4 regions of the Paenibacillus sp. GCM10027629 genome follow, and region 4 is predicted to be linked to each of the others. Evidence: riboswitches for the same ligand, from Rfam matches in the RefSeq annotation. Region 4 holds a riboswitch; each other region holds the start of a gene.
The links. A riboswitch is a leader RNA that binds a small molecule or an ion and turns the genes downstream of it on or off. The one in region 4 is predicted to bind cyclic di-AMP.

Region 1: linked by a shared signal. The riboswitch ahead of ACFQZR_RS15100 (APC family permease) and the one ahead of kdpA (potassium-transporting ATPase subunit KdpA) in region 4 are both predicted to bind cyclic di-AMP.
Region 2: linked by a shared signal. The riboswitch ahead of ACFQZR_RS27790 (resuscitation-promoting factor) and the one ahead of kdpA (potassium-transporting ATPase subunit KdpA) in region 4 are both predicted to bind cyclic di-AMP.
Region 3: linked by a shared signal. The riboswitch ahead of ACFQZR_RS27585 (C40 family peptidase) and the one ahead of kdpA (potassium-transporting ATPase subunit KdpA) in region 4 are both predicted to bind cyclic di-AMP.

Annotation. Positions count from the first base shown of each region.
Region 1 covers NZ_JBHTGZ010000009.1:1,232,946-1,241,051, forward strand. The annotation lists gene ACFQZR_RS15090 (DUF3231 family protein) at 261-773, shown strand; partial or broken gene ACFQZR_RS15095 (flavin-containing monooxygenase) at 1,605-2,144, opposite strand; gene ACFQZR_RS15100 (APC family permease) at 2,248-4,074, opposite strand; cyclic di-AMP (ydaO/yuaA leader) riboswitch at 4,263-4,421, opposite strand; gene ACFQZR_RS15105 (NAD(P)/FAD-dependent oxidoreductase) at 4,607-5,509, opposite strand; gene ACFQZR_RS15110 (RrF2 family transcriptional regulator) at 5,587-5,988, opposite strand; gene ACFQZR_RS15115 (chromate transporter) at 6,101-7,297, opposite strand; gene ACFQZR_RS15120 (SDR family oxidoreductase) at 7,456-8,106, opposite strand, start outside.
Region 2 covers NZ_JBHTGZ010000021.1:8,465-16,570, forward strand. The annotation lists gene rsmI (16S rRNA (cytidine(1402)-2'-O)-methyltransferase) at 1-113, shown strand, start outside; gene ACFQZR_RS27775 (AbrB/MazE/SpoVT family DNA-binding domain-containing protein) at 434-688, opposite strand; gene ACFQZR_RS27780 (HD domain-containing protein) at 973-2,268, shown strand; gene ACFQZR_RS27785 (TatD family hydrolase) at 2,319-3,086, shown strand; cyclic di-AMP (ydaO/yuaA leader) riboswitch at 3,268-3,454, shown strand; gene ACFQZR_RS27790 (resuscitation-promoting factor) at 3,723-4,847, shown strand; gene rnmV (ribonuclease M5) at 4,992-5,537, shown strand; gene rsmA (16S rRNA (adenine(1518)-N(6)/adenine(1519)-N(6))-dimethyltransferase RsmA) at 5,543-6,445, shown strand; gene yabG (sporulation peptidase YabG) at 6,552-7,445, shown strand; gene veg (biofilm formation stimulator Veg) at 7,571-7,846, shown strand; gene ACFQZR_RS27815 (small, acid-soluble spore protein, alpha/beta type) at 8,000-8,106, shown strand, end outside.
Region 3 covers NZ_JBHTGZ010000020.1:40,518-48,623, reverse strand. The annotation lists gene ACFQZR_RS27595 (M1 family metallopeptidase) at 51-2,036, shown strand; gene ACFQZR_RS27590 (carbamoyl transferase) at 2,049-2,852, shown strand; cyclic di-AMP (ydaO/yuaA leader) riboswitch at 3,173-3,309, shown strand; gene ACFQZR_RS27585 (C40 family peptidase) at 3,315-3,815, shown strand; gene ACFQZR_RS27580 (diaminopimelate dehydrogenase) at 4,010-4,987, shown strand; gene gdhA (NADP-specific glutamate dehydrogenase) at 5,240-6,613, shown strand; gene ACFQZR_RS27570 (PucR family transcriptional regulator) at 6,692-8,106, opposite strand, start outside.
Region 4 covers NZ_JBHTGZ010000010.1:30,779-38,884, reverse strand. The annotation lists gene ACFQZR_RS19650 (universal stress protein) at 1-1,541, opposite strand, end outside; gene kdpC (potassium-transporting ATPase subunit KdpC) at 1,617-2,243, opposite strand; gene kdpB (potassium-transporting ATPase subunit KdpB) at 2,277-4,316, opposite strand; gene kdpA (potassium-transporting ATPase subunit KdpA) at 4,342-6,021, opposite strand; cyclic di-AMP (ydaO/yuaA leader) riboswitch at 6,204-6,371, opposite strand; cyclic di-AMP (ydaO/yuaA leader) riboswitch at 6,464-6,651, opposite strand; gene ACFQZR_RS19630 (inorganic phosphate transporter) at 7,030-8,034, opposite strand.

The sequences.
Region 1 (8,106 bases), on a different contig from region 4:
CTGTTTTCATCTCTCCATTCTCTCCTCTTGGTTTTGACCTCTCCTTTAATCAATTTATGAATACTAATAATCAGTTTGGTTATCATATTGTGGGGTACATAACGATTGCTTTTAAGTCACGGGTTTGAGTAAATCGTTGTGTATGTCTTGCTCTCACTTTCTCGCCGAACAATACTACCCCCACGTTATTGATTGGCGGCTCGTTTACATGTCTCGAGGTTTTAAAGTTTTGTACAAAAACATTAAAAGGAGTTAGATTAATGGGTATTCTAAGTGGAAATCCAAAAGATGAACCAATGCATTATGGTGAGATTTTTAGCGTTTGGTCGGCCTCTATAGTTGCGAGAGGTGCTGTTTCCTGCTACCAAGCATATTTAAATCACTCAGGTGACAAGGATCTTAAAAAAATATTGGAAGCTCTTATTGATCAGGCAAAGTTGGAGATTAAAGAATGCGATACATTGCTCACTGATAATGGAATCCCCACTGCGCCAATTATGCCTGATAGACCATCCGCAAACCTTGAGGACATCCCTGTCGGCGCAAGATTTAGTGATCCTGAAATAGCTGCTAAAATCGCTGCAGATACTTCTATCGGACTTGTTGCTTGTAGTCAAGCAATGGGTCAAACAATCAGAGAAGATATTGGTGCTTTATTTGCAAAATACCATATCACTAAAACCGCCTTGGGCCTGCGAATTCTACAAATGACCAAAGAAAAAGGCTGGTTAATCCCTCCTCCTCTTCAAGTGAAACGACCTGAAGAAGAATAAATATTTAAATCATAGCCCTGCTCATTGAGTGGGGCTTTGCCATCTCCTTAATATCCGTTCAGCTAGGCGTTAACAAATAAATTCTCCAGAAGTTGCTTACCCAAAAATTCTGTATATGCAGGTGGGATAGCTTAGCGAGTTCTTCTCTACGAAAGGAACGGCTTACGCCGCTCCCTCCGCTTTCATCTTCTTCGCATCCAAATCTTTATATGACTTCCACGCCGCACTGAACTTGCCGCTAGAAATGTTCAGACTAGTCGCGATGTTCATCCAGGTCTTTTTATCTTCCTTACGCTGTCTTAGAAGTTCAGGGAAATCTAGCTCTACGTCGTCGAACTGCGGTTTATGTTCAAGGATATACGCTTCAAGAATATCTGCATCAACGTCTACAGCAGTGATCTCCTGCTTATCTTCCGTGTCCGTAACGCCACTTTGGGCAGGATCAGATTTAGCGTCACCTGCAGATTCATCAGATGGACCATCAGATTCAAAGCTAACCTCTTCACTAGGCGGAGAAGAATCGGAGCTATCGGCTTCACCTTGAGAATCAGGAGCTTCGACTTCTTCAGTCTGCGACTGCTGTTCCGGCTGCTGCGCGGCTGGCTCTCCTTTGATCTTACCTTGACGCCAGTCGTTCCATTTGATGGCCATTTCCGCAACGCGTTTCCGGTATTCGTCGAACATAGCCGCCACTTCAAGAACAGGTTTATTGAGCTCATTCGAGAACTTCACATTTGTCTCACCATCTCGTAAGCGTTGAACCATATCGGTAAAATCATATGGCATATCTTCGAATCTTGGTGACATCCCAGCAACGATAAAATCATCGATAACTGCAATCTGTGCGCCAGAATTCCCTGCCCCAACGACAAGTACAGGACCCTTTTTTAGATCAGAAGGTTTCTTGTAATCCGCCGTATGTATTTGATACATATCATGTGGTACTTTACTCGCTATATCTGGAATAAATGGCTTTTGAAACGGACCCGTCGCGATGATTACCTTCTTGGCGATAAACTCCATGGCATTCGTCCGAACAATAAAGAAATCCTTCTCCTTGGTCATGGAGCGTATTTCTGTATTAAGCTGAACAGGTAAATCGAAGTGTATCGCGTATCGGGCCAAATAATCCGCAATTTCATTTTTCGTCGCGAATCCATTCGGTTCACCCTCCAGTCGAAGTCCAGGTAGGGCGCTGTACCATCTCGGGGTGAATAGAACCAAGGAATCATACCGATTTCGCCAGACATCACCAATGCTTTTCTCCTTACTAAGAATCAAGAATGACTTGTTCGCTTGTTTCAAATAATATCCAGCAGCCAATCCAGCTTGACCTGCACCAATGATGAGAATATCAATTTCTGCCCGCATTCATTTCAACCTCCCTATCGATATATATGAGCATATTATCATATACTAATATTTTAATCAAAAAAACTGCCTCAACGAATTGAGACAGCTGATAATCGATGCATTATTTCTTCAAATGATACGGTACAGTCGTGATTATCACATTTCGACGGAATAACAAGTGTGCTCGAATCATCAAGCTCGACTGGTTATGCAAGATATTATGCCAGCCTTTCTTCGGAATAAACTGTGGGATAATGACCGTCACCTGATAGTTGGATTCGCTGGCTTTCCGCTGAACGGTATCAATAAACTTCGTTAATGGGTTAATGATACTTCGATACGGTGAATGCAAGGTCACAAGTCTCACGTCTGGCTGCCATTTATTCCATTTTTCCTCGAAAATCAATTCATCTTCTCGTTCGAAAGGAACGTGTACCGCAATGATCTGGTGAGCTGACAATGACTTCGCGTAATTCAGCGAGTTCTCAACCGCATGTGTAATCCCTGCGACTGGAAGAATAATGACATTTCCCTCAATTGGTGGGGCAGGCTCACAATCTGTAATGCGAAGCTGCTCGCCCACCGCATCGTAGTGCTTCCGAATTTGATGAAATATAGCAATAATTATCGGCAAGAAGATTAATACGGACCACACCTGTGTAAATTTGGTGATGAAGAACACGAGTGTGACGATCAAGCTAATCGTAGCGCCGGTCGTGTTAATAATAAACTTGGTAACCCAGCCTTTCGGCTTCTCACGGAGCCACTTCAGCATCATCCCGGTCTGAGACAGTGTAAATGGAATAAATACTCCGACCGCATACAGGGGAATGAGATGTTCCGTCTTCCCTTCGAATGCAACAATTAAGATGATGGACATGACGGCTAAGAAAATAATTCCGTTCGAATATCCCAGTCGGTCTCCACGCATGGTGAACATTCTTGGGATGAATTTATCTTTGGCCAGATTAACCGCTAGTAATGGGAAGGCAGAGTACCCTGTATTCGCCGCAAGGATCAAGATTAATGCCGTCGTTCCTTGGATGAAGAAATACATAAAGTTCCTTCCGAAGGTCTGCTCAGCGATCTGTGATACTACCGTAACCTCTTCTTTAGGAGAAATTCCATAATAGTACGCTAAGAAGATGATCCCTGAAAATAAGAGCGCGAGTAATGATCCCATTGCAATTAACGTCTTAGCTGCGTTATTCGGTGCAGGATCCTTGAAGTTCGGTATCGCGTTCGAAATCGCCTCTACGCCTGTTAAGGCTGAACTTCCTGATGCAAATGCTTTTAATAATAGGAACAAACTGATTCCTGCGACCGGTGTTCCGATTGGGGCTTGCAGATCAGGGGATACTTGACCTGTCAGGATGTTATAAATGCCCACGCCCGATAAAATGAACAAAGCAAGTACGAACAAATATACTGGATAAGCCAAGATGGAAGCCGACTCCGTTACGCCCCTTAAATTTAAGATCGTAATAAACACAACAAATAGGATAGCAATCCCTACGTTATGTTCATGTAGACTCGGAAATGCGGACGTAATGGCATCTGTACCCGCAGATACACTTACGGCAACCGTAAGAATATAGTCAACTAATAGAGATCCGCCCGCGACCAACCCAGGGTACATGCCAAGGTTTTCCTTGGATACGACATAAGCCCCGCCACCGTGCGGATATGCAAAAATAATTTGACGATAGGATAAAATTAGAGCGGTTAATAGAATTAAGACACCTATTCCAATGGGGATCGAATACCAAAATGCAGCTGAGCTAATGGTGATCAGAACAATTAAAATCTGCTCTGGACCGTATGCGACAGAGGATAAAGCATCTGAAGACAGAATAGCTAATGCTTTCGTTTTATTGATTTTTTGTTCGCCCAATTCCGTTGATTTGAGTGGTCTTCCAATTAATACTCGTTTTAAAATGGATAACATCGTAAGTATTGCTCCCCTTTTGGTTAATACAACTTGTTGTCTGAATATGTAGCTATAATCCCTTGTATCGCGATGTTTTATCCATCTCAAAGACCAACCTCCAAGCCGTCATTCACGAATTTTGACAATAAAAAACCACAGAGGCGTGAACCTCTGTGGTCATATTGACGCGATCACAGTATTCATATCCTCTCTCTCGATCAACGCTTACGAGGTTAGCTGTCGGATTCGGATGGTGAGAGTCACCCTACTGCATAACTGCAGATTCACCCCATGTGATGATATGTTTTTATCCATCACGTTGGTTCCCCCGTTTTCCCTAACGGAAAACTCAGCGAATATGAGAATTTATTGTAATGATTTATCTTGTAATGTTCATTTCCAACATTGAATATTACGCCATATTGATAACCTTGTAAAACGCGAAAAAGATGGCTGCAAATAAAAAAATGGGTGATTTTAATACCAAGAAAACGTTTACTTGTATCTTGCTCTTTCATTATCTATTTCACACGCCGTGATTCTTTATTTTTTATAAAAAATCCTCATCTGTTAGGTCAGCGTTGACAGTCATTGCAACTTTGCTCCCTGCAGCTGCAGCATAGATAACTTGAGAAGGTCTTACATAAGCCGCGTCTCCTGCTGCGTATAGACCTGCAACAGAGCTCCTTCCTGCTGGATCGGTCACAATACCCCCGTATGCTGTCGTCTCATAGCCAAGCTGTTCGCCAAACGCTGCTTTAGATACGAAGGTAGGGGTAATAAACCCGCCGCTCCGCTTGATCCAAGTGCCATCAGTAAAATGCACTTCCTCCAACATACGATTTTTACCTGTGAAAGCTTTGATTGGTTTATTCATGATACGAAGTCCTTTGGATAAGAGGATATCTTGTTGTTCTTCCGTTAAGATTTCAAGTCCGTTCGTACAGACAACCAAATCCTGACTCCAGTTATACATAATTTTAGCCGTATGAAATATTCCAGCTTCTTCTGACACAATGACAAGTGGCTGATCTCGGAGCTCCCATCCGTCACAATAAGGGCAATTAAATAAGCTTGATCCATAAAAGTCGTGCAGACCTTCAATGTCAGGAAAGACTTCCCTCAACCCTGTAGCCAATATAACCTTTCTTGCTTGGATGATTTCATCCGATTGGGTCTTGATTTCGAACCCCTGCTCTGTTTTGCGTATATGGGTTACGTCAACTTGCCAATGCCGTACGGATGGATAACGTAGTATCTCTTCGTAGGCAATACGCCTGAACTCGGCAGGTGTGACGTTATCTCTCGTAATAAACCCATGAGACGCATGCGTAACGCGATTCCTTGGCTGATTATTATCTATTACTGCTACACTCCGCCTAGCTCTTCCCAGCACCAACGCGGCATTTAACCCCGCTGGGCCTCCGCCCACAATAGCACAATCGCACATCATAAGAATCATCCCTCCGAATTTTAAAAGATATCAAAGATATATTATATCTATAATTGATGCCAAAAAATAACGATGCCTTACTTAGACAACGTTATTTCTTGAGCAAGCTCGAAGATTTTTTTGCTGCGAAGCTGCTGCTCCATCGCTTCTTCGGCAGAAATCATCACGCTTTGAATCGCACATTCCGTATCATCATGAAGGCCGCAATGGAACAAGGATGCCGTACCTTCAATAGCATGAATAACGTCCAAGAACGAGATATCTTCTTTCTTTGCTTTCAGTCGATAGCCTCCGCTAGCCCCTGAAGCCGATTCAATTAATCCGGCCTTTACCAGCTTCGTCAAGATTTTCGACAGATAGGTAGAAGATACGCCCTGCCTTTCAGCAAGCTGTTGTACGCCGACGGGTTTATCCGGTGCGAATGCAACCAAAATCAGCATTGTATGAAGGGCATAGTTTGTCGCTTTGGAGAACTTCATCTTCTCACCCCAATCAATTATAGACTTTATTTATCTACAATAACCTTGATGCAAAGATTAGTCAAGGATTGTTGCTAACACCGGGAGCCAAGCCCCCGGTACGATCAGCATGTCACATGAGCAGAAGTGAAATTACTGTACCACCGATCGCTCCAGTCATCACGACGCTCCAAGGAGGTAGCTTCCAGAAGACGAGCATCAAGAACAAGATGGAAGTAAATGCAAAATCAACAGGCGTAAGAATTGCCGTTATCCAGAGCGGATTATATAACGCTGCCAGTAAAATACCGACAACGGCTGCGTTAATGCCAGTGAATGCGCCTTGAAGCTTGGGGCTTCTCCGAATGGAACTCCAGAATGGTAATGCCCCAACGATTAATAGGAATGCAGGGAGAAAAATGGCCACCGTCGCTATGATCGCTCCCTTCACCCCACTCGTCATCGCGCCCAAATAACTAGCGAAGGTAAACAATGGACCTGGCACAGCTTGTGCAGCCCCATATCCGGCTAGGAAATCAGCTTTGGTCACCCAGCCTGTCGGGACGACTTCACGTTCAAGCATAGGAAGCACGACATGTCCGCCTCCAAATACAAGCGATCCTGAGCGATAGAAGCTATCGAATAAGGACAACCCGGTTCCATTTACGATTGGCCGAAGGATAGGCAATATCACTAATAGTCCTACAAACACTGTCAAGCATACGACAGCTGTTCTACGACGAATCGGAATCGAAAGGTTTGGGCCATACGATAGTTCTGATTTCCGATAGAACAACATCCCGATAAGGCCTGCCACGAGAATGATAAGAACCTGACTCAATGCTGTTGGCCATAAGAGTGTAATCGTCATTGCGATAATTGCCAATGTCGCGCGGCTGCGGTCTGGCGTTAGCTTCTGACCCATACTCAGGATGGCCTGCGCGACAATGGCGACGGCGACGAGCTTTAGACCATGAATCCATCCGGCGGCACCTATATCAAATCCCTGCATGAAGAAGGCAAGCAGAATCAACACAAGGACCGATGGTAGTGTAAAACCAATCCAAGCTACGATCCCGCCGAGCAAGCCAGCTCGAATCAACCCGATGCCCATACCAACCTGACTGCTGGCTGGGCCAGGTAACAACTGGCATAGCGCAACCAGATCCGCATAGCTGCGTTCATCCATCCATTTACGACGACGAATGTATTCATCATGAAAATAACCTAGATGGGCAATTGGTCCTCCGAATGAAGTGAGCCCGAGCTTCATGGATACCAGAAACACTTCGACCAATCTCTGTAATTTGAGTCCTGGTTTGTGCTTCATTGAATTATTTTCTTTTTCCACTTGCGATGATACCTCCCTAACTTTTGTAACATTAGCTGAGAAGATACCATTATAACGATTGATTGTTTGGGGATTGTTAAATAGCGAAAATAACTGAATAATCCGCATGACAGAGAGATAGTCTCAATATACGGGTTCTACTCCAACCCAAGCTGAATTTTACGCGTTTGAGCAATCCCCTTAAGCCCTGTCGGATCCTCTTGAACTTTATGATTAACAAACCGTTCTGCTGCTTCCGATGTCCGAATTCGGAGCGGTTTTGTTTCCATTTGAGTAAGTTCCAGCATGAGATCGGCTATCGACTCCGGCGTCTGTGATACGGCATTGCGTTTTGTGAACATATCGATATACGTCTCGACAATCGGCTTATATTCATCATCGAGCACACCGCCCGTCGCAGCAACTTGGTCCAGCGCGGTTTTCACAAATTGGGTCTCAATCGCGCCAGGTTCAATCAGCGTAACATCAATGTTGAACAGAGGTTTATAGTACGTCGCGAGACTTTCCAATAAGCCTTCAACGGCAAATTTGCTTGCACAATATATCTCGTTCAGCGGTTGACCCACCAAGCCACCAACGCTTGAGGTCGCGATGATATGTCCTGATTCAGCTTTGATTAGCAATGGAAGCGCAGCGCGAATCGTGTGCATAACGCCATATACATTCGTATCAAAGACACTTTGAATTTGCTCGAACGAAGCTTGACCGAGCGTACGAATAAACCCAAACCCCGCGTTACAGAACAACAGATCAATTCGTCCCTGCTCTTCTGCTATAACATGCATGGC
Region 2 (8,106 bases), on a different contig from region 4:
CGCATGTTGCGCATTATGAGGAGCGTAACGGGGGCAATCGCAAAGAAGCCATGAAACAAGCCGCCGCAGATCGCAATGTATCGAGAAGGGACATTTATAACTCTCTCTTATAAGTGAAGGGCTATAGCATTAAGTTTTATTTCAATAAAGGTTCAAAATCGGCTTATCAGCATCAAGAAGGTTGATTGAAACTGAAGAAGGAGAAGCGGAGTTTAGGCAAAACCTAAATGAGCATCGGACTTCGAAGTTGAAAGCAAGATTCGACGTCGAAACAAACCTCCCGAATCACATCATGATCATAAGCCGATTTTGAACTTCCATATATGGAGAAAAAAAATATACCTTCTGGGCAGGTTAGGCCGCGGAAGGTACCAAGGAGATATAAAAAGGTTAGAATTAATAAGTTTGGTAAATCTATTATATACTAATTTTTTTATTTTGTCACAGGTGTTGGGATATCTGATAAGCATTCGTGACAAATTATTTTTCCCTTAAAGTATGTAACGTTCTCGGCATTACCACAGAAAATACAGGCAGGCTCGTATTTTTTAAGCATAATACGCTCACCATCAACATAAATCTCAAGCGCGTCTTTTTCCCCAATGCCTAATGTGCGGCGTAGTTCAATCGGAATAACGACGCGACCCAACTCATCAACTTTTCTTACAATGCCCGTACTTTTCATCATTTTGTTATTGCTCCTCTCACCAATTAAAGAATCGACAAATGTCGACATAGTTCTATGTTTTTCATGAATATAATAGTACCAAGCATTCCCAAAATAGTCAACCTATAAAATCAATGCTAGACCTAGCAATATATGGGCTGCTACTAGTTGTAGATAAATAAAGGGAAGACAGGTTTTTGGGTCTGAAAGTCTACGAAAATGAATTGGAAAAATAAAACTGACACGATTCGACAAAATCTATAGTTGTGCGACTTTATTCTAGTTCTATAGGGAGGGAAAGATATATGTACAGTTTACAATTACAAGAAGAAAAGGTATTTAAAGACCCAGTACATAAATATATTCATGTGCAGGATCAGACCATTTGGGACTTGATCAATGCCAAAGAATTTCAGCGATTACGCCGCATACGGCAGTTAGGAACGTCTTATTTAACCTTTCACGGGGCGGAGCATAGCCGATTCTCGCACTCCTTGGGCGTGTATGAGATTACGCGCAGGATTATTTCGCAATTCGAACGAAGCGGGTATTCAGATTGGCCGCAGGAAGAGCGGCTGCTTGCACTGTGTGCAGCGCTGCTTCATGATCTTGGCCATGGACCGTTCTCACATTCGATTGAAGAGGCGTTTCAGATGCATCATGAAGATTGGACTTGTCGAATCATTCGAGAGAACTCGGAAATCCATGAGGTTCTACGGCGAATATCGGATGACTTCCCTGAGCGGGTTGCATCTGTTATTCAGAAGACGTACGATAAACCTATTGTTGTTCACCTTGTATCCAGTGCACTTGATGCGGACCGTATGGACTATTTACTTCGAGATGCGTATTTTACCGGTGTGAATTACGGGACATTCGACATGGACCGCATTCTTCGGGTGTTAAGACCTTATCGGGGCCGCATTGTTGTGAAAGAGAGCGGTATGCATGCGATCGAGGATTATTTGATGTCGAGATACCAGATGTACTGGCAGGTTTATTTCCATCCCGTGACACGCAGCTCTGAAATTATCCTGCGACAAATTTTCAAACGGGCACAAGAATTGTATGACAACGAATATTCGTTCCAATTCATGCTGGAGCCATTGCCTTCTTTATTTGAAGGAAAAATTTCAATGGAGCAATATATACGCCTCGATGAGGCTTTAATTCAGACAGTATTTATGCAGTGGACGCAGGAGCAAGATGAGATCCTTGCGGATCTGTGCGATCGGTTCATGGAGCGTAAATTATATAAATATGTCACGTTAGATCACTTGGATGATCAGCAGAAAGATAAGATACATGAGCAATTCGTACATGCAGGGTTAAATCCAGCCTACGATCTGGAAATTGACTCGCCAACGGACTTATCCTATTCGATTTATCGCTCAGGAGAACATCCGATGGGCAAGCAGATTGTGCTCTTGAATCATCATGAACAGCTTCGGGAAATTTCCGAAGTATCCGAAATTGTGCGTTCAATCAGCGGCATTCGCAAAGGCAAATTCCGTTTGTATTTTCCTGAAAATAAACTACGCGCCGTTGCCCACCTGCTTGATCGGGAAATTTCTAAATTATTCGATATGCCAACGACATAATCAAGGACAAAAGATATCAAATTAAGACATTAGAAGGAGATTATGAACTGATGTTATTCGACACACATACGCATTTAGACGCAGTACAATTCGACGAAGATCGGGAGGAAGTCATTGCAAGAGCGCTGGAGCAAGGCGTTACGCAGATGATTAATATCGGGTTTAACCGTGAGACGATCCCGACGACCATGAAATTGGCGGAAAGCTATGATTTTATCTATGCTGCTGTAGGCTGGCACCCGCAAGATGCGATTACGATGCAGCCTGGTGACCTCGAGTGGATTGAAAAGTTATGTGCACATGAGAAGGTTGTTGCGATTGGTGAGATCGGACTGGACTACTACTGGGATACCTCACCAAAGGATGTGCAGCATCGCGTATTCCGTGAACAAATTCGGTTAGCAAAGCGTCTTGATATGCCGATCGTTATTCATAATCGGGATGCGCACGAGGATGTCGTTCGCATTTTGCGCGAAGAGCATGCTGAGGAATGTGGAGGCGTAATGCACTGTTTCTCCGGCAGCTGGGAAATTGCCAAGCAATGCCTAGATTTGGGGTTCTATATTTCATTTGGTGGCCCCATTACATTCAAGAATGCAAGGGTTCCCAAAGAGGTGCTCGCGAACGTTCCGAATGACCGATTTTTGATCGAAACAGACTCGCCATATTTGACGCCGCACCCCTATCGCGGGAAGCGAAATGAGACAGGTTATGTACGTCTTGTCGCGGAGGCAGCAGCGGAAATAAAAGGGCTGAATTTGGAAGAAGTTGCTAAAATTACGATGAAAAATGCCCAAGCCTGTTTCCACTTAGGATGAAAAACGGTGAAAAACGCATGAAAAACTTAATAAACGGGTGAAATAGGTAGTTTTCATCTCAAAAATCGAAGAATATTACAAAATTTTAACCATTAATATCTAAAAATGAGTTTGATGCCTTCTTTACAAGCATGGAGCATTCAGAGTATGATTCAAATCAGAGTTTGAATATTGTTCCATCCATTTTGTATCGCTGAGTCTCCAAATTGGAGAGCGGGGGAACCGATATGGACCTTCTCAGGAGGGTTCGTAATTGATTTCTTAATGGGGTGAATAGAGGGCTTCTCGCCATGAGCGGGATAGCAATCTTAGGGCGACTCTCACGTCCGAATCCGACAGCTAACCTCGTAAGCGTGCAGGGAGAGGTACCCTCGTGCGGCCATCAACTATTGTTTCCAACAGGAAGCCACGAAAGAGACCCTCTTTACGCTAGGCTTCTTTTCTTTTGAATAAAGTTGAGTAGGACGTCATACTGTTACAGAACAGGAGGTGGGGGGACGTACCTAACAGAGGATGGTGTACAGCTGTCACATGCAGGTTGATGCGGCCGTTGTGCAAAAATACAGTATATAGTCTTCGTCAATTTATGATCATGCTTAACACCTGACGGCGGGACTATGAAGGAGGTCTGAAGACGTGGGCGTTTTCCAAACTGAGGAATCCCATGGTACACGATCATCCAGCATGTCTTTCGCATTGCGATGGATGCATGAAAACGTGCGTTTGATATCACTCGTGGCTCTACTGTCACTCGCGATGACTTTCATGTTAATGGTGGTGCTGAATGTTTACGCCAAGAAGGATATTTCTCTGGTCGTAGACGGACAACATATCCAGGTCGAAACGACAAACACAGTATTACAGCACCTACTGGATGAACAAGCTATACAAGTCGGCGCATACGACAAGCTGTCGATGCCGCTCCAATCGGAGCTTAAGGATGGTGACAGCGTTGAAATTTGGCGTGCGGTTCCCGTTCTTGTCACAGCAGATGGTCAGACAAAAAACTTGTTTACGACCGAAAAAACAGTCAAAGAAGTACTCGCAGCTGCGAATATACCAATATCTGAAGACGATAAAATTACACCTGCGCTGAATACACCGATTTCGAACAAACTGGATATTAAGATTACACGCGTCAGTACGAAGTTGGTAAATCGCGAAGTATCGATTCCTTTTGAATTCGTCAAAAAACCCGATGCAACGCTCCTGCAAGGCAAACAGAAGCTAATCCAAGACGGAAAGTCTGGACTTGTTGTTCAGAAGATTGAGAAGGTCTTCGAAGATGGCAAGTTGGTTTCGATCAAAATGGTTGATAAGGCCTATAAATCCAAGGCAACACACAAGATCGTTGCTTATGGTACAAAGAAACCTGAGGCTAAAGTCCGAACTTTGTCTGCTAGTGGACCAGGGGTTGCGAAAATTCATAGCCTTGGTAAAGAAGTGAAATATGCAAAAGTGCTGAAAAATGTAACGTTAACCGCCTATTCTTCGGAAGAAGATGGCATTGGAACGCGGACGGCTTCAGGCACGACCGTAACCGAAGGGCGCACAATCGCTGTAGATAAGGACGTCATTCCGATTGGTTGGTGGGTATACATCGAAGGAGTCGGATTTAGACGAGCGGAAGATACAGGTGGCGCTATTAAGGGCAATAAGATTGACGTGTATATTCAATCCCTAAAGACAGCGAATAAATTCGGCCGTAAGAAGGGGCATACCGTCTATGTGATTGGACCGGTCAAACCGTCGGCGAGCTAATGAGGGTCGTAATTCTAGGCCATGCTTCATTTGCCAATCGTGTATTAATCATATAGTATTATCCATAACAATATGCCATGATAAGAAGAGGGAAACCTCTTCTTTTTGTATTTTGCGGAAGAAAAGAAAGGAAGCGGATTGTACATGATTAAGGAAGTCATCGTGGTCGAAGGGAAAGACGATACCACGGCCATTCGGCGGGCTGTAGAGGCCGATACGATCGAGACCGGGGGGTCTGCCATTAACAATGCGATATTAAAGCGTATTGCGCTGGCTCAGGAGCGTCGAGGCGTAATCATTCTGACAGATCCGGATCATGCCGGGGAACGTATTCGCAAGATTATATCGAATCGTATCCCGGGCTGCAAGCACGCTTTCTTGAAGGAAGCGGATGCCACCTACAAAGGGGACATCGGTGTAGAGAACGCATCGCCAGAAGCAATCCGGTATGCGCTGGATCATCTACGAACGGAATATGAGAAGAATGAACAGCTCATCGATTGGGGTGATCTGATGGATGCAGGACTAATTACCCATCCGAATGCAGCGAGTCGCAGAAGGGCGATGGGGGATATACTTGGGATTGGCATGTGCAACGGAAAGCAGTTCTATAAACGGTGCGGCATGTTCCAGATAAGCCGAGAAGAGTTCTTGGCCGCGTTAGAGCAAATTGAAAATGAAGGGCTGTAGAAATGATGAAAGAAATCAATTCAGCTGGGGCACGCATCGATATTGCGACGCCGAAGCGGACGAAAGATATTATTGGAAAGCATGGATTTTCATTTAAGAAAAGTCTAGGTCAGAATTTTCTGATTGATATGAATATATTGAACAAAATTGTAGATGCTGCAGAACTTGATGAGACCATGGGGGCTCTTGAGATTGGACCTGGGATCGGAGCGCTGACAGAACGTCTTGCGCAGACGGCAGCAGAAGTGACAGCAGTAGAGATCGATACACGATTGATTCCGATTCTGGAAGAGGTACTTGCACCTTATCCGAATGTAGGCGTCGTTCATGGAGACGTGCTGAAAGTGGATTTGAAGCAAATTTTCGAGGAGCGGTTCTCTAAGGTAAGCAAAGTCAGTGTCGTAGCGAATCTTCCTTACTATGTTACGACGCCCATTCTTATGAAGCTACTCGAAGAACGTCTACCGCTGCAAAATATTGTGGTGATGATCCAGAAGGAAGTGGCGGACCGGATGGCTGCTCGCCCAGGTGGGAAAGACTACGGCAGTCTAAGTGTAGCAGTCCAATATTATTGCGAGCCAGAGCTGGTATGTACGGTACCGCATACGGTGTTCATTCCACAGCCGAACGTGGAGTCTGCTGTGATTAAGTTGAAGGTGCGGGATACACCGCCAGTTCAGGTCGCAGACGAAGCCCATTTCTTCCAAGTAGTACAAGCCTCGTTCGCGCAGCGACGGAAGACGATTGCGAATAACTTAAAGGCGAGATTCTTCAATGAAGGCGGCCGTGAGGCGCTGGAAGCCGCGTTACAGGAAGCGGGTATTGAACCTCAGCGCCGAGGCGAAACGCTAAGTATCGCTGAATTTGCGCGTCTTAGCGACGTATTGTTGGCAGCAGGACGGGTATAACCGCTAAAATCCGGTTGATTGCAGGAAATCGATGTGGATTCGAACAGAAGATAGACACCAATCCATGGGCACCTCCATACGATAGACAGAAGAGGTGATTTGGGCCATGAAGCAAGGAGATCTTGTCGTTCGAAAATCGTATGGCGGAGACGTCACATTTCGCATCGAGGCATTTATGAAAGATTTAGTGATTATCAAGGGGATTGACTTTCGTCTATTGGCGGATGCTCCCACGAATGATTTGATGCCTGTAACCGAGGGGAAACCTCTACACTATAAAGAAGAGCAGGCGTTTATTCGTGCGAAGGAATCGACTCGGCTTCTGGAACAGCATAGACGCGTGCAGACCGAGCGGAACCAGGCAGATTTGAATCAGAAAATGATGAACCACCAACCTTACTTTGAAGTACCCGGCAAAGTGCTCCACTTGGACGGGGATCCGAATTATTTAAAGAAGAGTCTAGATTTGTACAATCAACTGCGGGTCCCAGCCGAAGGCCATTACGTGACAGAAGCAAACATGGCTGACGTCCTCTACCGACTGCTTCCCCGTGTAAATCCGGATATCGTTGTCATTACCGGACATGACGGCGTCTATAGGCATTTGAAGAATCGTGATTTGTACAGCTTATCCAGTTATAAGAACTCTCAGAATTTCGTGAATGCCATCAAAACGGCACGGCAATATGAACGGAATTTCGATGTATTGAATATCGTTGCAGGGGCATGTCAGTCGCATTTCGAAGCACTGCTCCAAGCAGGTGCGAACTTCGCAAGCTCACCGGGACGTATTCTCATCCATGCGCTAGATCCGGTGTATGTTGCAGCGAAGGCATCTTTTACACCGATCCGGGAGACGATAAATATTGTGGAAGTTCTCTCCCAGACGATTACGGGAACCGACGGTATGGGTGGTATTGAGACGCGGGGAAGTTATCGAATCGGTCTTCCGAAACTTCGAGACTTAACTAATTTGGACATTGTTCCGTCGATTCCGTGAATAATTTTCGAAATTTAACAAATTTTCCGTTGACAACTTCAAATAATCGTTGATATAATATTCAGTTATTTGACATCACCCCTTGAATTGGTTATAATGGACAAGGAAAGAGGTGGTAGTTGACAATGGCTAAAAATGCGCTGTTGGAAATTAAACGTAGCCTAGAAGCCCATGTCGGGCGAAAAATTATGCTGCGAGCAAACGGTGGTCGCCGAAAGACCATTGAACGTACCGGTGTACTTGAAGAAACCTACCCATCTGTTTTCATTGTTAAACTTGACCAGGACCAGAACGCATTTAAGCGTGTTTCATACAGTTACGCCGACATTTTGACGGAATCTGTGGAATTATCGGTATGCGAGGACGATGGCCAAGTGCGCATCACATATATCCAGAATTAAGGCTTTTGTAGTAAGCATCACGGCAGCCCTTCGGGGCTGTCTTTTTTCATGGAGTGATAAGTGAGTATGATCTGGATAGGGAACAGCCATACTAACGATAAGGGCAGCGAATACACTCCAGTCATAAATACATCCCTTAAAGGAGGACCTGAGATGAGCCGCAGAAGAAGTGTCATGTCAGATCAATTGAAAGTTGAGCTTGCAAAGGACCTCGGGTTTTATGAGACAGTCCAGAATGAAGGTTGGGCCAACATCCGAGC
Region 3 (8,106 bases), on a different contig from region 4:
TTGCAAACATATACATGCTGTACATGCTTGTCAACGGGAGGTAAACGTGTATGACCCCAAGTCAAACGAAACGTATTCTAACGATCTCGCTCATCGTTTGTCTGCTCGGCTATGCCATCTGGTTCAGTAAAAACCAGGCAGATCATCTATCCACCATGTCTATGCTTCCAGAACAGCGCACAGCTATAAGTGACAAGGCTGAGCCGCAGACCATTGAGGAGCCCACCTCTAAAGTGTATAGCAAACGTATCGTTGAATATCACATGAATGTGAAGCTCGAAGACTCACCCATCGGCAAAACGCTGCAAGGCAGCCAATCCGTCACGTGGACCAACCCCGGCAAAAATATCGTGAATGAGCTGTATTTCCACCTCTATCCGAATGCATTTGCGTCCAAGCAGTCCACCTTTATTCAAGAATCTGGAGGCAAATTACGCGGAGATGTTATGAAGGAAGGCAGCTACGGGTCCATGGAAATCACCGACATGCAGACCGAAGAAGGTATGTCGCTCATGAAACGAATGCAATATGTGCAGCCCGATGACAACAATCCGAATGATCGCACCTTAATGAAGGTTCGGCTCTCTCAACCGGTCAAGCCCGGCCAGTCCATCACGCTCAATATGAAGTTCAATGTAAAAATGCCGGGTGTCTTCGCACGTATGGGTGTCGCTGGCAACTTCGTCATGGCGGGACAATGGTTCCCGAAGCTCGCTGTCTACGAACCTGCAGGCATGCGAGGACGGACCACTGAAGGATGGAATATCCATCAATATCACGGGAACTCCGAATTCTATTCTGATTTCGGAACTTACAACGTTCGCATCCAGGTCCCTGAAGCGTATAAAGTTGCCGCCTCAGGCTTCCCAACCAAAAGCGCAGCCCAACAAGACGGCTACAAAACTTATCAATATTATGCGGAGGATGTGCACGACTTCGCATGGGCCGCATCGCCGGATTTCATCTATGCGGAGCAGCCATTCTCTGCGCCGAACGTTCCTGGTGTACGAATCAAGCTATACCTTGATCCAGCGCATAAGGATCTACAAGAGCGGTACTTCCATGCTGCCAAGGTGGCGCTTGCCCGTTACAGTGAATGGTACGGAGAATATCCGTATTCTACGCTATCGATCATCGTACCGCCCAAAGAAGGTAACGGCGCGGGCGGGATGGAGTACCCAACCCTCATTACAGCTTTTGGCGCGATGGATGACAACCCCGGATATGATCTAGAGCGTACCGTTGTGCATGAAATCGGACATCAATATTTCTACGGCATGCTCGCGAGCAATGAATTTGAAGAAGCTTGGCTGGATGAAGGATTCACCTCCTATGCAGAGGACCGCGTCATGGAGACGGAATACGGGATCGTCGCGAATTTGCCGATTGAATCGAGCTACATGACTGACCCAGCTCCTCTGTCTCTCTTTGCATGGAAGTACAAAGACTCCAATCAGTACGCCGAAAATGTGTACACACGTGGCAAGCTGGTGCTTATCGCCCTAGAGAAGCAAGTGGGAGCCAAGACGATGGCCAAAATAATGAAGACATACACGAAGAAATGGGCATTCCGTCATCCTACCACCTCAGATTTCCAGCGTGTCGTCGAACAAGTAACGAAGAAGGATTGGACCGATTTCTTCAATCAATATGTCTATAAAGGGTTCATGACGGACTATGCTGTAGAGAGTATTACCGCCAAGAAGGTAGAAAATAACGGAACATCCGCGTATGAATCCAAAGTCATTCTTCGTAAAAAAGGCGGTGATTATCCGCAGGTTCCTGTCGTATTCATGTTCAAAGACGGCACTTCCGTCAAGCGAACCTGGGACGGCGCATCAGCAACGATTCAATATACACTCACCCATAAGACACCGCTGGATTGGGTCATGATTGACCCGCAAGACACCATGGTGCTCGAGAATAAACGCATCAATAACTATATGAAGGCCCAAATTGATGAGGCCGTCAAAACACGAATCAATTTCAGCACAGCGAAACTGATCGAGAGTATCTTGAACGCACTCGGATGGTGAGGTGAACCCGGAATGAACTATATTAAAGAAAGTTTTAGCATCGTCAAACATCATTTTTATATCGTCATCATTCTATTCTTGTACCAGCTGATCTGGGGCTTCTTCCTCTATCGATTTATCGACGCCATCGTGGTCCCTATTCTGGAACACTACCCGGATCCCCACCCCACCGAGACGAGTATGCAGATGTTCCTGATTGAGAGTCAGTTCCAACTTATGAAAACGGACATCCTCGATTATTACCTCTGGATGCTCGCAGGGCTGTTCTTGATTCGCATGTTAATTACCCCATTCATCAACGCAGGACTCTATTATTCTATTCATCACCAAGACGATAAAGGACTCCTGTTCTTCAAAGGCATTAAATACGCTTGGAAGCCGGTCTGCTTGTTCTATTGGCTGGAGAACCTGCTGATCCTTGCTCCCGCGTACTGGGTAGTTCCATACTTCTATCAGGAATGGAAGCTCTACGATCTAGAGCACCTGGGGATATCCTTCCTCCCGATCATCTTCGGATGGATTGTATTCGCTTGGATCATTCACCAGTTGTTCTTATTTATGCAATTTGGACAGGTGAGCAAGGCCGGGGTATTCCAAGGGCTGCTTCTCTCCCTCAAAAATCTGCCGATGATCCTGGGGATCACCCTTCTATTACTTGCACTGCTGTTATTGATAAGCGGAATTTTCACAGCGGCCGCATGGATCTGGACAGGACTCCTTGCCATTATTCTTCATCAGACCTATCATCTCGTCCGCTCCATCGTCAAGGTATGGGGTATTGCAGCACAATATAAATTGTGGCAGAGCAAATGCTAATTCAACCCTACAAAGTGATGTTATTGCTTCGAAGCTGATTCAGGTACTTTGCGGGGGCCCCGAAAAAGAAATAAATCTAAGCGAGCGCCCTGGAAGCTCAGAATGCTGAAACTCGTCCAAATGTCATGAGAAGTAACAAATAAACCCGAATTTCGCCTAGCGAAGCTCGGGTTATTCGCTGTTTTTCGCAAAAAAAAGGGATAAAAACGTAAAAAGGGTTTGTCAAAGAGCAGACCGTCTGGTAGAATAACAATTAGTTAAGATTTTGTAATAAGTTTGTAATCAATTTTGTCATTATTGACACTTGTATCCGGTGCACCAAATCATTGAAGCCGAGTTCCTGCGCACCAGGAAACGGGGGAACCATCTTTGGGTGAATTGATCTTGCAAGTAAGGGATCATAGGGAGCCTTCAACCGAACCCTTAGCTAACCTCGTAGGCGTTGGAAGGAGTTTTACCCTTTTGAAAAAGTTATTCAGCTCTACGATCGTGGCACTTGCATTAACAATGGCAGTCTCTGTTGGTAGCGCTTTCGCTGCTGATTCCAAACTTGACAAAGAAGTTAAGGATGTTCTTGGCACTCGCTATCTGAGCGGTGGCACATCGACAAGTGGATTTGATTGCTCTGGATTTACGATGTATATCTTCAAGCAATTCGACGTCAAACTTCCACACCAATCAGGATCCCAGTACAAGATGGGTAAGAAAGTTGCAAAATCTGATCTTGAATCCGGAGATCTCGTATTCTTCAATACAAACGGTAAAGGCATCTCGCATGTCGGCATCTACGTAGGTGAGAATAAATTTGCACATGCATCCAGCAAAAGAGGGATTACAATTTCTAGCTTAAGCGATTCGTATTATGTGAAACGTTATGTTGGTGCAACAAGAGTGACGAATTCGGACATTTTTGATGACACCAATGACAATGACGGGAATCAAGATCACGATGATGTAGAATAATAAGGAGGAGCCCGCGAAGTCCATCCATTGGACACATCGCGGGTTTCTTTTTAACCAAAGTCGTATTAATAAAAGTAAGAACCTCGATAGAGGTTTTTTCTCACCAATAACGTTTACATTTAATGTAATATATCTATATACTTTAAAGGGTGGACAAGCAGATTATTGGAATACCCTAGAGGAGGACTTTATCAATGCAAAAGATTAAAGTAGGTATTGTTGGTTACGGTAACTTGGGGAAAGGCGTAGAGAAAGCGATTCGCCAGAACCAAGACTTGGAGCTCGTAGCGGTATTCACGCGCAGACAGCCAGATCAAATCGCGACAGAAGGTATCAAATTCGAGCATATCTCTGCTGCAGAGCAATATAAAGGCATCATTGACGTGATGATTCTGTGCGGAGGTTCGGCGACAGATCTTCCAGAACAGACACCTGTCATCGCCAAAATGTTCAATACGATCGACAGCTTCGACACGCATGCGAAAATTCCCGAATTTTTCAACACGGTGGATACAGCTGCGAAAGAAGGCGGTAACCTCAGCGTTATTTCGACAGGCTGGGATCCGGGATTATTCTCCCTTAATCGACTTCTTGCTGAGTCTATCCTTCCCGAAGGCAAAGATTACACGTTCTGGGGCAAAGGCGTTAGCCAAGGCCACTCCGATGCGATCCGTCGCGTACCAGGCGTGAAAGCTGGCGTACAGTACACTGTACCGGTTCAAGAAGTCATCGACCGCATTCGTTCGGGTGAGACGCCTGAGCTTACTACACGTGAGAAGCATCTGCGTGAGTGCTATGTTGTCGCTGAAGAAGGTGCAAACCAAGACCAAATTCGTGAGACGATCGTAAATATGCCGAACTATTTCTCTGATTATGACACAACCGTGACATTCATCTCCGAGGAGCAGCTTCAGGCTGAGCACCAAGGCATGCCACATGGCGGATTCGTTATTCGCAGTGGTGTAACTGGTGAGAATACGAAGCAAATTATTGAGTTTGGACTCAAGCTTGAGAGCAACCCTGAGTTCACGGCAAGCGTACTTGTAGCTTACGCTAGAGCGGCTCATCGCCTTAGCCAAGAGGGTGCAACTGGCGCGAAAACAGTATTCGATATTCCACTTGGATATTTGTCTCCGAAATCGGCTGAAGAGCTTCGCCGCGAATTGTTATAGTCTATATATTTGCGCAAACCTGGTCATCTTAACGATGATCAGGTTTTTTGTTTTTTACGGAAGCGATTACATGTTTTATGTAATAGTAATGTAAACGTTTTTACCGTTTATCGCTTTAGTGCGATAGCGCTATTTAATCGCTTTGTAAAATAATTTCTATTGGAGAAATGACGTCATTTTGTATAGTATAAAATGCAAATCATCGTACACAAAGTGTAAATCAAAATTTAATAAAGGAGTGTTTGAACAGTGATCACGGCCATCCCAGAACAAAATCAAACGGCAGCAAAAGAATATGTACAATCGGTTTATGAATTGGTAATCAAACGCAACCCATACGAGAGCGAGTTCCACCAAGCGGTAAAAGAAATCCTCGATTCCCTCGTGCCTGTATTCGCAAAGCATCCGAAATACAAGGAGCATGGCATTCTTGAGCGCATCGTTGAGCCTGAGCGGATGGTATCGTTCCGTGTGCCTTGGGTGGATGACAACGGCAAAGTTCAAGTGAACCGCGGATTCCGCGTACAATTCAACAGCGCGATCGGACCTTACAAAGGCGGACTTCGCTTCCACCCTTCCGTTAACGCCAGCATCATCAAGTTCCTCGGATTCGAGCAAATCTTGAAGAACTCCCTGACTGGACAACCTATTGGCGGCGGTAAAGGCGGATCCGACTTCGATCCGAAGGGAAAATCCGACAACGAAATTATGCGCTTTACGCAAAGCTTCATGACCGAATTGTCGAAATATATCGGACCGGACGTTGACGTTCCTGCGGGAGACATCGGCGTTGGCGGAAGAGAAATCGGATATATGTTCGGACAATACAAGCGCCTACGCGGCGGTTACGAAGCTGGCGTATTGACAGGCAAAGGCATTATCTACGGCGGAAGCTTGGCGAGAACAGAAGCAACAGGTTACGGCTGCGTATACTTCGCGAACGAAATGCTGACAGCAAAAGGCTTAAGCTTCGAAGGCAGCACGGTAGTTGTCTCTGGTTCAGGTAACGTGTCGATCTATGCGATCGAGAAAGCTCACCAGCTTGGCGCGAAAGTTGTCGCATGCAGCGATTCGAACGGCTATGTGTACGATCCGAACGGGATCAACCTTGAAACAGTGAAGCGTCTCAAAGAAGTAGAACGCAAACGGATTAAAGAATATGTAGCAGAGCATCCAGGCGCTGTGTACACCGAAGGATGCGACGGCATCTGGTCCATCCCTTGTGATATCGCACTTCCTTGTGCAACGCAAAACGAAATCAACGAAGAATCAGCGAAATTGCTGGTTGCGAACGGCGTGAAAGCAATCAGTGAAGGCGCGAATATGCCTTCGACGCTTGAAGCGATCGACGTATTCTTGAACAATCAAGTATTGTTCGGACCTGCAAAAGCTGCCAACGCAGGCGGCGTTGCAGTATCCGCCCTCGAAATGGCACAGAACGGCATGCGCTTGCAGTGGACATTCGAAGAAGTCGATGCGAAGCTTCACAGCATCATGAAGAACATCTATGCGAACAGCGTTCGTGCAGCTGATGAGTACGGTTATTCCGGTAACTTGGTTGTCGGCGCGAACATCGCCGGATTCCTTCGTGTAGCTGATGCGATGATCGCGCAAGGCATCGTATAATATCCAAGAAAGTCATCGAACGAATAGATATAGCATAAGAGCCGGGCGTCTCGCGTAAGCGATAGCCCGGCTCCCTTTTTATACTTTATTCAACAATCGGAAGATCTTCAGCGCGAGTTGAATCTGCAGCAACTCCTCCGAATTTTTCAAATCTGTACCGAGCATTTCCTTGATCTTATCGATGCGATAGATGAAGGTGTTGCGGTGAATGAACATCGCTTTGGCTGCTTCACTGACATTGTGATTGTGAATGAAGTAGTTCTCCAACGTAATCATAAAGCTTGTCCCGTACGTATTATCATGTTCATAGAGCTTGCCGAGCCGTTTCAGGAAGAAGTCTTCGAGCTCCATCTCTTTGATATTGGAGTCTAAGAAATGATAGACCGAGTAGTCCTCGAAATGCGACACTTCGCCATGACTGCCGAATTTCTGCATCAGCCGAATCGCTTCATGGGCTTCTGAGAAGCTTTTGTGCAGCGAACTGATCGACTTATACTGTCTACCAATACCAATCGTAAATGTCGTCTTCTTAATCTGCTTCTGCAACTTCTCATGCAGCTCAATGGCATAATTTTTCGTCTCCGAGACCGTCACGTTTGGCCGGAATTCATTCTGACCGACCATAATAATAATCCGTTGATTTCGGTAGAAACAGGTTACTTCCCCATTCGCTCCACTTGAATCCTCATAGACCAATTCCACGCATTTTTTCGCCAGATTATCCATTTCATATTTACGGACGACCATATCATCGAACCGCTCCGGATCCATGGGTTCCATGTTGATCACAACGCAGTAATACATATAATTCGAATTCAAGCCATGCAAATCACACAACGTCTGGATGGTATCCGTCGAGGTCAGCTTCCCGGTCAATAAGTCGTCGAAGAAGTCTTGGCGAATTTGCAGCTTCACTTCTTCAATTTCCTTCGCCTTGATGCGTTCGAGCGCCATAATGGTCGAGGATTGCTCCAGGACGATATAGTCGAATTCCGTCAGCTCGCGGACCGTCTGCCAGACGACAATATAGCCATAGATGTAATGATCAACAGCAACCGGCAGAATACGACATTTGATCTCCTGCCCCTTCGTATAGTAGATCCGCTTGACCGACTTTTTCATTTCACTCATATTACTCGGAATAGAATCACGGAAATCCCGGGTGAAGACAGGCCGGTTCGGTATTAGATGCAGGCTTCCCTCGAGCGGAATTGGGTTGTCCTCCAGCTCCGTATAGTGCAGCAAATTCCAATCCCGATCGAGGAAAATAATCGGATTATGAATCGTCTCTGATAGCTCCATCGAAATCCGCTCAATTCCCCCGCCTTCAAGCGCAATTCGGAACAGAATGTTATGCATATCCAGCGTTCTTCGATTCAATAAATCATATCTTCCCGATGCCTTCTCATTAATGATCGCAATCACCTTAGACAACGGATAAGTAAATGGGAGCTCTAGTAAGGGCAGGCCGTATTTGTTCGCAAGATCAATCA
Region 4 (8,106 bases):
TCTTCCATCTGCACGCCGCGATAATCGATCTTACGTCTTGGCACGAGCGGCAGTGCACCCACTTGCCCCGCTGTCTCGCGGCGACCATGCGTCTCCAAATACCCGATACATAGGTCTACCCCCTTGCGGAGTAGTTCATTGCCTTCCCGCAGCATGGTATAGGTCTTGCCCACCCCCGGCGCCGCGCCAATATAGACCTTGAAATGCCCGCGCTGCATCGATTCGACTTCGCGATCAATCTCTTCCTGCGTTAATCGGCGGTATCGGTTTTTCTCCAAATCCCCCAGATGGCCTCGGACGCGCACCTTGCCGTGCAACATTTTCTCTTCTCCGCTAGGTACCCCTGCTGTGTCCACGTCTCCACGTAACGCTAACCGTTTGGTCGGTAAGATCCGTTCCCCATCCGACTCCGCCCGATCCGCCACGATGAACATATCCACCTGGTTCATTCGCGCGATCAATCCATTCAGGACGGAGCCTTTGAGAAGCTCCTGCCACCTCGTCATCTTCGAATGCCCGATCACAATACGCGTCACTTGATGCTCTAATGCATAATCCATGAGTATGCGCGGAAGATGTCGTTGCGAGGACAAGGGCAGCTCTTCGAAAGGCGCATCAATTTTCTCCGTCAGCTTCAAGATCCACCGCTTGAACGTCGCCATCTCCTTCGTCAGCTCCATCCCTGGCTTCATGAATGTGACGACGCGCAGATCCCCATTCAACCGCTTCGCAATCTGCTGGCCACGCCGAATATAGATCGAGCCATTCCAATGATACTGGGCCGCGACAAGAATCCGTTCCGCTGCCCAAGACGGTCCGATGAGCCCCAATCGCTCCCGATGCCGCTCCAGCGAGTCATTGACGCCCTCCGCAACGAGTCGCAGCGCCAACTCCCGCAGAACAGCCAGATTGCCATGCCGGAACACGGAGACATCTGCTGGAAGCTGCAGCCCATCCAGATGCCCTTCCGCCATCCGCTTCAATAATGTCTCCGGCGTGACGTCGATTAACCGGACTTCGTCCGCCATTTCGAGTGTATCCGTAGGCACCGTAATCTCCGGCTTAAAGCCGATATAGGGCTCGGCAAGCTCCGCGACCTCCTGCAGTTCGTAGACATTGACCGTCGTCGTGACACTAATGCCTTGCTTCAATAGATATTGAATATCCTCTAGCCGTGTGGCATGGAGCGCGCCAGGTCGATTCCGATGCGCGAGTCCATCAATGAGCACCGCCTCTGGATTCCGCTGGACGAGCGCCTCCAGATCGATGTCCTTCTGTTCAACGCCATCCTTCATCCAATGGATGCTCAGTACCCGCTCTAGATCGCCGATCTGTTCCATCGTCTCGGGCCGCTGCCGCGTGGAAATCGCCGTGAAGACGACATCCACGCCTTGACTTGCTAACTGGTGCCCTTCACGAAGCAGATGGTACGTCTTCCCCGAACCGCTGACCGCTCCGATCAGAATTTTCAGATAGCCTCGCGACAACCGCGTAATCGACTCCAGAATTTCCTCCGGTGTTTTCCTTCGAAACTGCTCCATGCCCCTACCCCTTTGGCTCATATGTTGACATGAACATGCCCACCCGATCTAAGCGACCGAGTGGACACATCCGCATTATTTCATTAATTTCTGCAAATCAATATTCAGCATCAATACATTCACGCGTGGTTCTCCGAACACACCAAGGTCACGGCCTTCGGTATGGCTCTCAACAAGCTTCTCCAGCTCTCCAGCGCTGATCCCCGTCAACTTGCTGATTCGAGGAATTTGCACTTCAGCACTCTTCGGAGAAATATGCGGATCTAGGCCCGATCCCGAGTTCGTGAGCAGTTGAATTGGCACTTCACTGAGCGGCACATCCGGGTTATTCTTCGTCCATTCCGCCGCTGATTCCTGCGTCCGCTTCAACATATCGGGGTTCGAAGGCGCATAGTTGTTCGATCCCGAACTCGCTGCATTATATTCAATACTGGATACCCGCCCTTGGAAATACTTCTGATCCTTGAACATCTGCCCGATCACCTCGGAACCAATGACGGTACCGTTCGCATCCTTGATCAGACTGCCGTTCGCCTGCTTCGGCATCAGCACTTGCGCAAGGCCTGTGGACAGGAGCGGATACACCAGCCCACAGAGGATAATAAATACGAGACTTATTCGTATAGCTACCGAGATGATCGAGCCCACCGACGTTCGGGCAGGCACCTCAACATTTGTATTTGTATGCAAATTCATATTCATGATTATTCCATCCTTCCCTCTCTCCATGCCACGCTAAATCCAGATATGAACGAACAAATCTATCACTTTAATCCCGATGAACGGTGCAATCACGCCGCCAAGACCATAGATCAACAGGTTACGGCTGAGCAGCTTGCTTGCGCTCATCGGCCGATACGCTACACCCTTCATCGCGAGCGGGATTAAGAGCGGAATAATTACGGCGTTAAATATTAATGCCGATAAGATCGCGGACATCGGTGACCCGAGCCCCATGACGTTCAACACATGCATCTCCGGAATAGCTAACATGAACATTGCGGGGATAATGGCAAAATATTTCGCCACATCGTTCGCGACACTGAACGTCGTCAATGCACCGCGCGTCATGAGCAGCTGCTTCCCGATCGATACGACTTCAATGATCTTCGATGGGTCGGAATCCAGATCCACCATGTTCGCTGCTTCCTTCGCCGCAATCGTACCGCTGTTCATCGCGAGCCCTACATCCGCTTGCGCTAACGCTGGCGCATCGTTCGTGCCATCGCCTGTCATCGCGACGAGCTTACCTTCGGCTTGCTCCTTGCGAATGACAGCGATTTTGTCCTCCGGCTTACTCTCAGCGATGAAGTCATCTACACCCGCTTCACGCGCAATCGTTGCGGCCGTCAGCGGATTATCGCCCGTACACATAATCGTCTTGATGCCCATTCGGCGAAGCTGTTCGAACCGCTCGCGCATCCCCGGCTTCACGGTATCCTTCAAATAAATAATGCCTAACAATCGATCATTTACCGCTACCGCGAGCGGTGTTCCGCCTTCCGAGGCGATCTTGTTCCCTTTGTCTGTCAGATCAGCCGGAATCACGCCGCCTTGATCCAGTACCCATTGCTTCACCGCATCGATTGCCCCTTTACGAACCTTCCATCCATTGGTTAGGTCCGCACCGCTCATCCGCGTCTCGGCTTTGAAATCGATAAACTCGGCATTTCTCGCGATCTTATCGTCAAAGGCATATCCTTCTTTTCGTACCCACTCCAGCACGGAACGGCCTTCCGGCGTCTCATCCTGCATCGAGCTCACGGCAGCCCATTGGGATACTTCTTCTACTGTCGCTTTCCCCACGGGCACCATGTCACTCGCCATCCGATTCCCGAAGGTAATCGTACCTGTTTTATCCAGAATCATTGTGTTAATATCGCCCGCTGCTTCAACCGCTTTCCCGGACATCGCGAGCACGTTATATTGCGTCACGCGGTCCATCCCCGCGATCCCAATTGCGGACAACAAGCCCCCGATGGTCGTCGGGATCAAGCAGACTAACAAGGAGATAAGCACCGGAATTTCTAAGTCGACTCCTACATACTTGGCAATCGGCGCTAGCGTCATAACTACAATCAAGAAGATCACGGTCAATGTAATGAGCAAAATATTAAGCGCAATTTCGTTCGGCGTCTTCTGACGCTCGGCCCCTTCGACGAGGGAGATCATGCGATCGAGGAACGATTCACCCGGATCATTCGTGATCCGTACTTTAATCTGATCACTGACGACGCGTGTTCCGCCCGTTACGGAGCTGAAGTCGCCACCCGCTTCCTTCATAACTGGCGCAGATTCACCGGTAATCGCGGATTCGTCTACCGTGGCGAGTCCTGCGATCACTTCGCCGTCCCCAGGGATCATCTCACCCATGGATACCACGACGACATCCCCCTTACGAAGCTCTGTCGCTGGCACTTGCTTCACGCCGCCGCCCGGCTGCACTTTATTCGCCATCACGTCGCTCTTCGTCTGCTTCAGTGCATTCGCTTGTGCTTTCCCACGCCCTTCAGCGATCGCTTCCGCGAAGTTCGCGAACAGGACGGTGAACAGCAAGACGATGAATACCGTTAAGTTAAAGCCGAAATTCGCTTCCGCGCCAAATGCAGATGGAAATAGCGTTAACAGCAGGACGATGAACGTACCTAGCTCTACCACGAACATGACCGGATTTTTGATCATGATCAGCGGGTTCAATTTGACGAAGCTCTGGCCTAGCGCATATTTCAATATATCTGAAGTTATTAATGATTTACGTTTCATGGTCGAATCCATGTTCTTTCACCTCGTTAAATGATCTCTACCCTAATGTCAGGAACTCTGCAATCGGCCCAAGGACGAGTACAGGCAGGAACGTCAATGCACCAATGAGAATGACCGTTCCGAGCAGCACCCCAGCGAATAGCTTGTTATCGGTGCGGAATGTCCCAATCGTCTCAGGCACCCATTTCTTGCGCACGAGTGAACCTGCAACACCGAGCAGTGCCACGATGGAGACGTATCGACCGAGGAACATCACAATCCCTGTCGTCATATTCCAGAACGGCGTGTTATCCGCCAAGCCCTCGAACCCGGAGCCGTTGTTCGCTGCCGATGAGGTGTACTCATAGAGCACTTGCGAGATGCCGTGGAACCCTGGATTCGTAATGGCACCCGATCCTAGATCGGTTAAGAACGCAATGGCCGTCGGGCCTAAGATGATCAACGGATGGACGAGAATCGCAATCGCGATCAGCTTCATCTCGTGCGGTTCAATTTTCCGACCTAAGAACTCCGGCGTACGACCGACCATTAAGCCTGCCAAGAACACCGCGAGGATCGCATACATCAGCATATTGACAAGCCCTACGCCATCGCCGCCGAATACCACGTTCAGCATCATGAGCGACATCGGTACGAGACCGCCAAGCGGGGTTAACGTATCATGCATATTGTTGACCGTACCCGTCGTTGCCGAGGTTGTCACGGTCGTGAATAGAGCGGATTGCGCAATCCCGAATCGTGCTTCTTTCCCCTCCATACTGCCTTGAGATGTGTCTGCACCGATCGTATTCAAGACCGGATTGCCGTTGCTTTCCGAGATATACACAAGACTTAGGAAAGCTGCGAACAAGATGCTCATGACAGCGAACACGATCCAGCCCTGCTTCTGATTCCGAGCGAATCGTCCGTACGTATAGGTCAGCGATGCCGGGATACACCACATCATCAACATTTCGAGCACATTCGTAAGTGGGTTCGGATTCTCGAATGGATGCGAGGAGTTCACTCCGAAAAATCCGCCGCCATTCGTCCCCAAATGTTTAATCGACTCGAGCGATGCTACAGGACCAATCGCGATCTGCTGCGTCTCGCCCGTAATCGTGTGCGCTTGAACCGTAGCGTCCAGCGTCTGCGGCACTTGGAGTCCAACGAGCACCAGTGTCATTACGATCGCCATTGGAATCAACAGTCTCGTATGGGCCTTCACGAAGTCCGTGAAGAAATTACCAAGCCCTGTGCCCTTCTTCGTTAATCCGCGGATAAAGGCAATCGCCACCACAATCCCCGTCGCCGCCGAAGTGAACATCATCATCATGATGACGATCATTTGCGAGAAATAGGATAAGCCTGACTCCCCACTGTAATGCTGTAAATTCGTATTGGTCATAAAGCTGATAATCGTATTAAAAGATAACGTCGGCTCCATATTGTCGATCCCGTTCGGATTGAGCGGCAGCCAGCGCTGTGTCAGCAAGACGCCGAACCCGATAAGCGTCAATACAAGGTTGGTTAGCAGTAAGCTAAGTACGTATCGCTTCCACGACATGTCGCCGCGGTTCTTCAGCCCGATCAGCCAAAAGATCCCTTTCTCCACCGGACCAAATATCCGATCACTCCGGTTCGGCTCATTCGAAAATATATGATAGATATACGTACCGAGCGGCTTCACGATCAAGAGCAGCAGCCCGATAACAATCACGATTTGCAGTAAATCCATTCCCCAGTTCATAGTCGATCTCCCTTTTCAACAACATTTTAATCAACGTGAAAAAAGTTAATTTTTCTCATTTCCCTTAAAAAAAGGCATAAAAAAAGAAGCCTGCGGGGGAGGTTATCCATCGCGGCTTCAATAATGGGCATGGCGAATCGCCATGCTGCGCACATATTGAATACGTTCAAGTTGCCTCTCTCGAGACGCTTACGAGGTTAGCTGTCGGATTCGGGCCTTGAGAGTCGCCCTACCTTAGCGCCGTACAAGACGGTGCCTCGGATTCACCCCGTGGTCAGCTCAGCTGACCGTTGGTTCCCCCGCTCTTTGCCTTAGCAAAGACTCAGCGTTAAAGACATGTAAAACATTTTTCATCGCTTCATCAATCTATTTCACATCATAACCACAGATCTATTTCGCATCTGCAGCCAACGTTCGTCTACACTTTCCTTCATCCTCTCTCATTCGCTTACGAGGTTAGCTGTCGGATTCGGATGGTGAGAGTCACCCTACCTCGGTACCGTTGTACCCAGGATTCACCCCACATGTTCCTGCTCTCGCTCTCACACGAGCCACAGGTTCATGACTTATTTGGTTCCCCCGCTCCTTGCACATGCAAGGACTCAGCAATGTTCATGAATCGTATCATACTCCTCGTGTTGCAACTTGTAAAACCTTAAATTGGTTTGAAATGGAATCTGAAAATACTGGAAATCGTCATGAAAGCGTTATGAATGATATGAATCTCTCGAAACCTCCTATTTTCACGCGATAGATCACTTTCGCGCGATTTTCCAGGATGAATGTACAGGGTGCCCAGCCATCTTATGTCATTCACCGCAGTGAAATCCCGCAGTCCTCTTTTTATTAACGGAACACTTCGGCAGCAAAAAAATCTCCCTCTGATCAACAGTGTGTACACTGCCAACCAAAGGGAGAGCTTTAACCTTTACATTTCACCTTGCCGCACACAAAAAAAGCCAACCCTCTTCACCGAAGGTTAGCTTCTCTCCACATTTATCTATAGAATAATAGATCAATCACTTTGAACACGGCCATCGCAAGCACGAATGCAATCGGAATCGTCACGATCCAAGAGATGACAATACGACCTGCTAGGCCCCATTTTACCGCCGAAAAACGCTTCGCGGAACCTACACCGAGGATCGCTGAGGTAATCGCATGCGTTGTACTAACGGGCAAATGCGCTAGCGTTGCCGTCATAATAATAGCAGCTGACGATAAATCCGCTGCAAAACCGTTAATCGGTTCGATTTTGAAGATTTTCGTACCCATCGTTTTAATAATTTTCCAACCGCCGACAGATGTACCGAGTGCCATCGCTGTTGCGGCCGAAATTTTAACCCATAACGGAACATCCAAATTATCTTGTATTCCTGCTGAGACAAGAGCGAAGGTAATGATCCCCATCGCCTTTTGCGCATCATTCGTCCCGTGCGTATAAGACTGAAGCGCTGCCGTCATAATCTGCCCTGTGCGGAAGCCTTTATTGACCGAATGCGGACTCATTCGACCGAAAATGAGCTTCAGAATCGTCATCACGATATAACCAAGAGCAAATGCAATAAGCGGTGAGAAGATAAGTCCTTCTACGATTTTCGTAAACCCGGCATAGTTCAAGCTGTCTGAACCCGCTCCTATAAAGACTGCACCCGCGAGTGCACCAATGAGTGCGTGAGATGAGGACGAAGGAATTCCGAACCACCAAGTCACAAGGTTCCAGATGATCGCGGCGATTAAGGTCGCTATCACAATCTCTACCCCATTATCCAGCTTGGAGGGGTCTGCGACGCTTCCCCCGATCGTCTTCGCAACCCCGGTAAAGGACAAGGCACCGATGAAATTCATCGTTGCTGCGAGCAGAATCGCATGCCGCGGCTTGAGTGCACGCGTCGAGACAGATGTCGCGATGGCATTCGCCGTATCGTGAAATCCGTTAATAAAGTCAAATGCTAGAGCTAATAAGATAACAATACCTAAAACGATCATTGTATGATCCATAGAAATGTATTGCACAGAACGACTAGAGGTTCTTCAAAAAGGTAACTTTTTGAAACACACTATTTAGGTGTT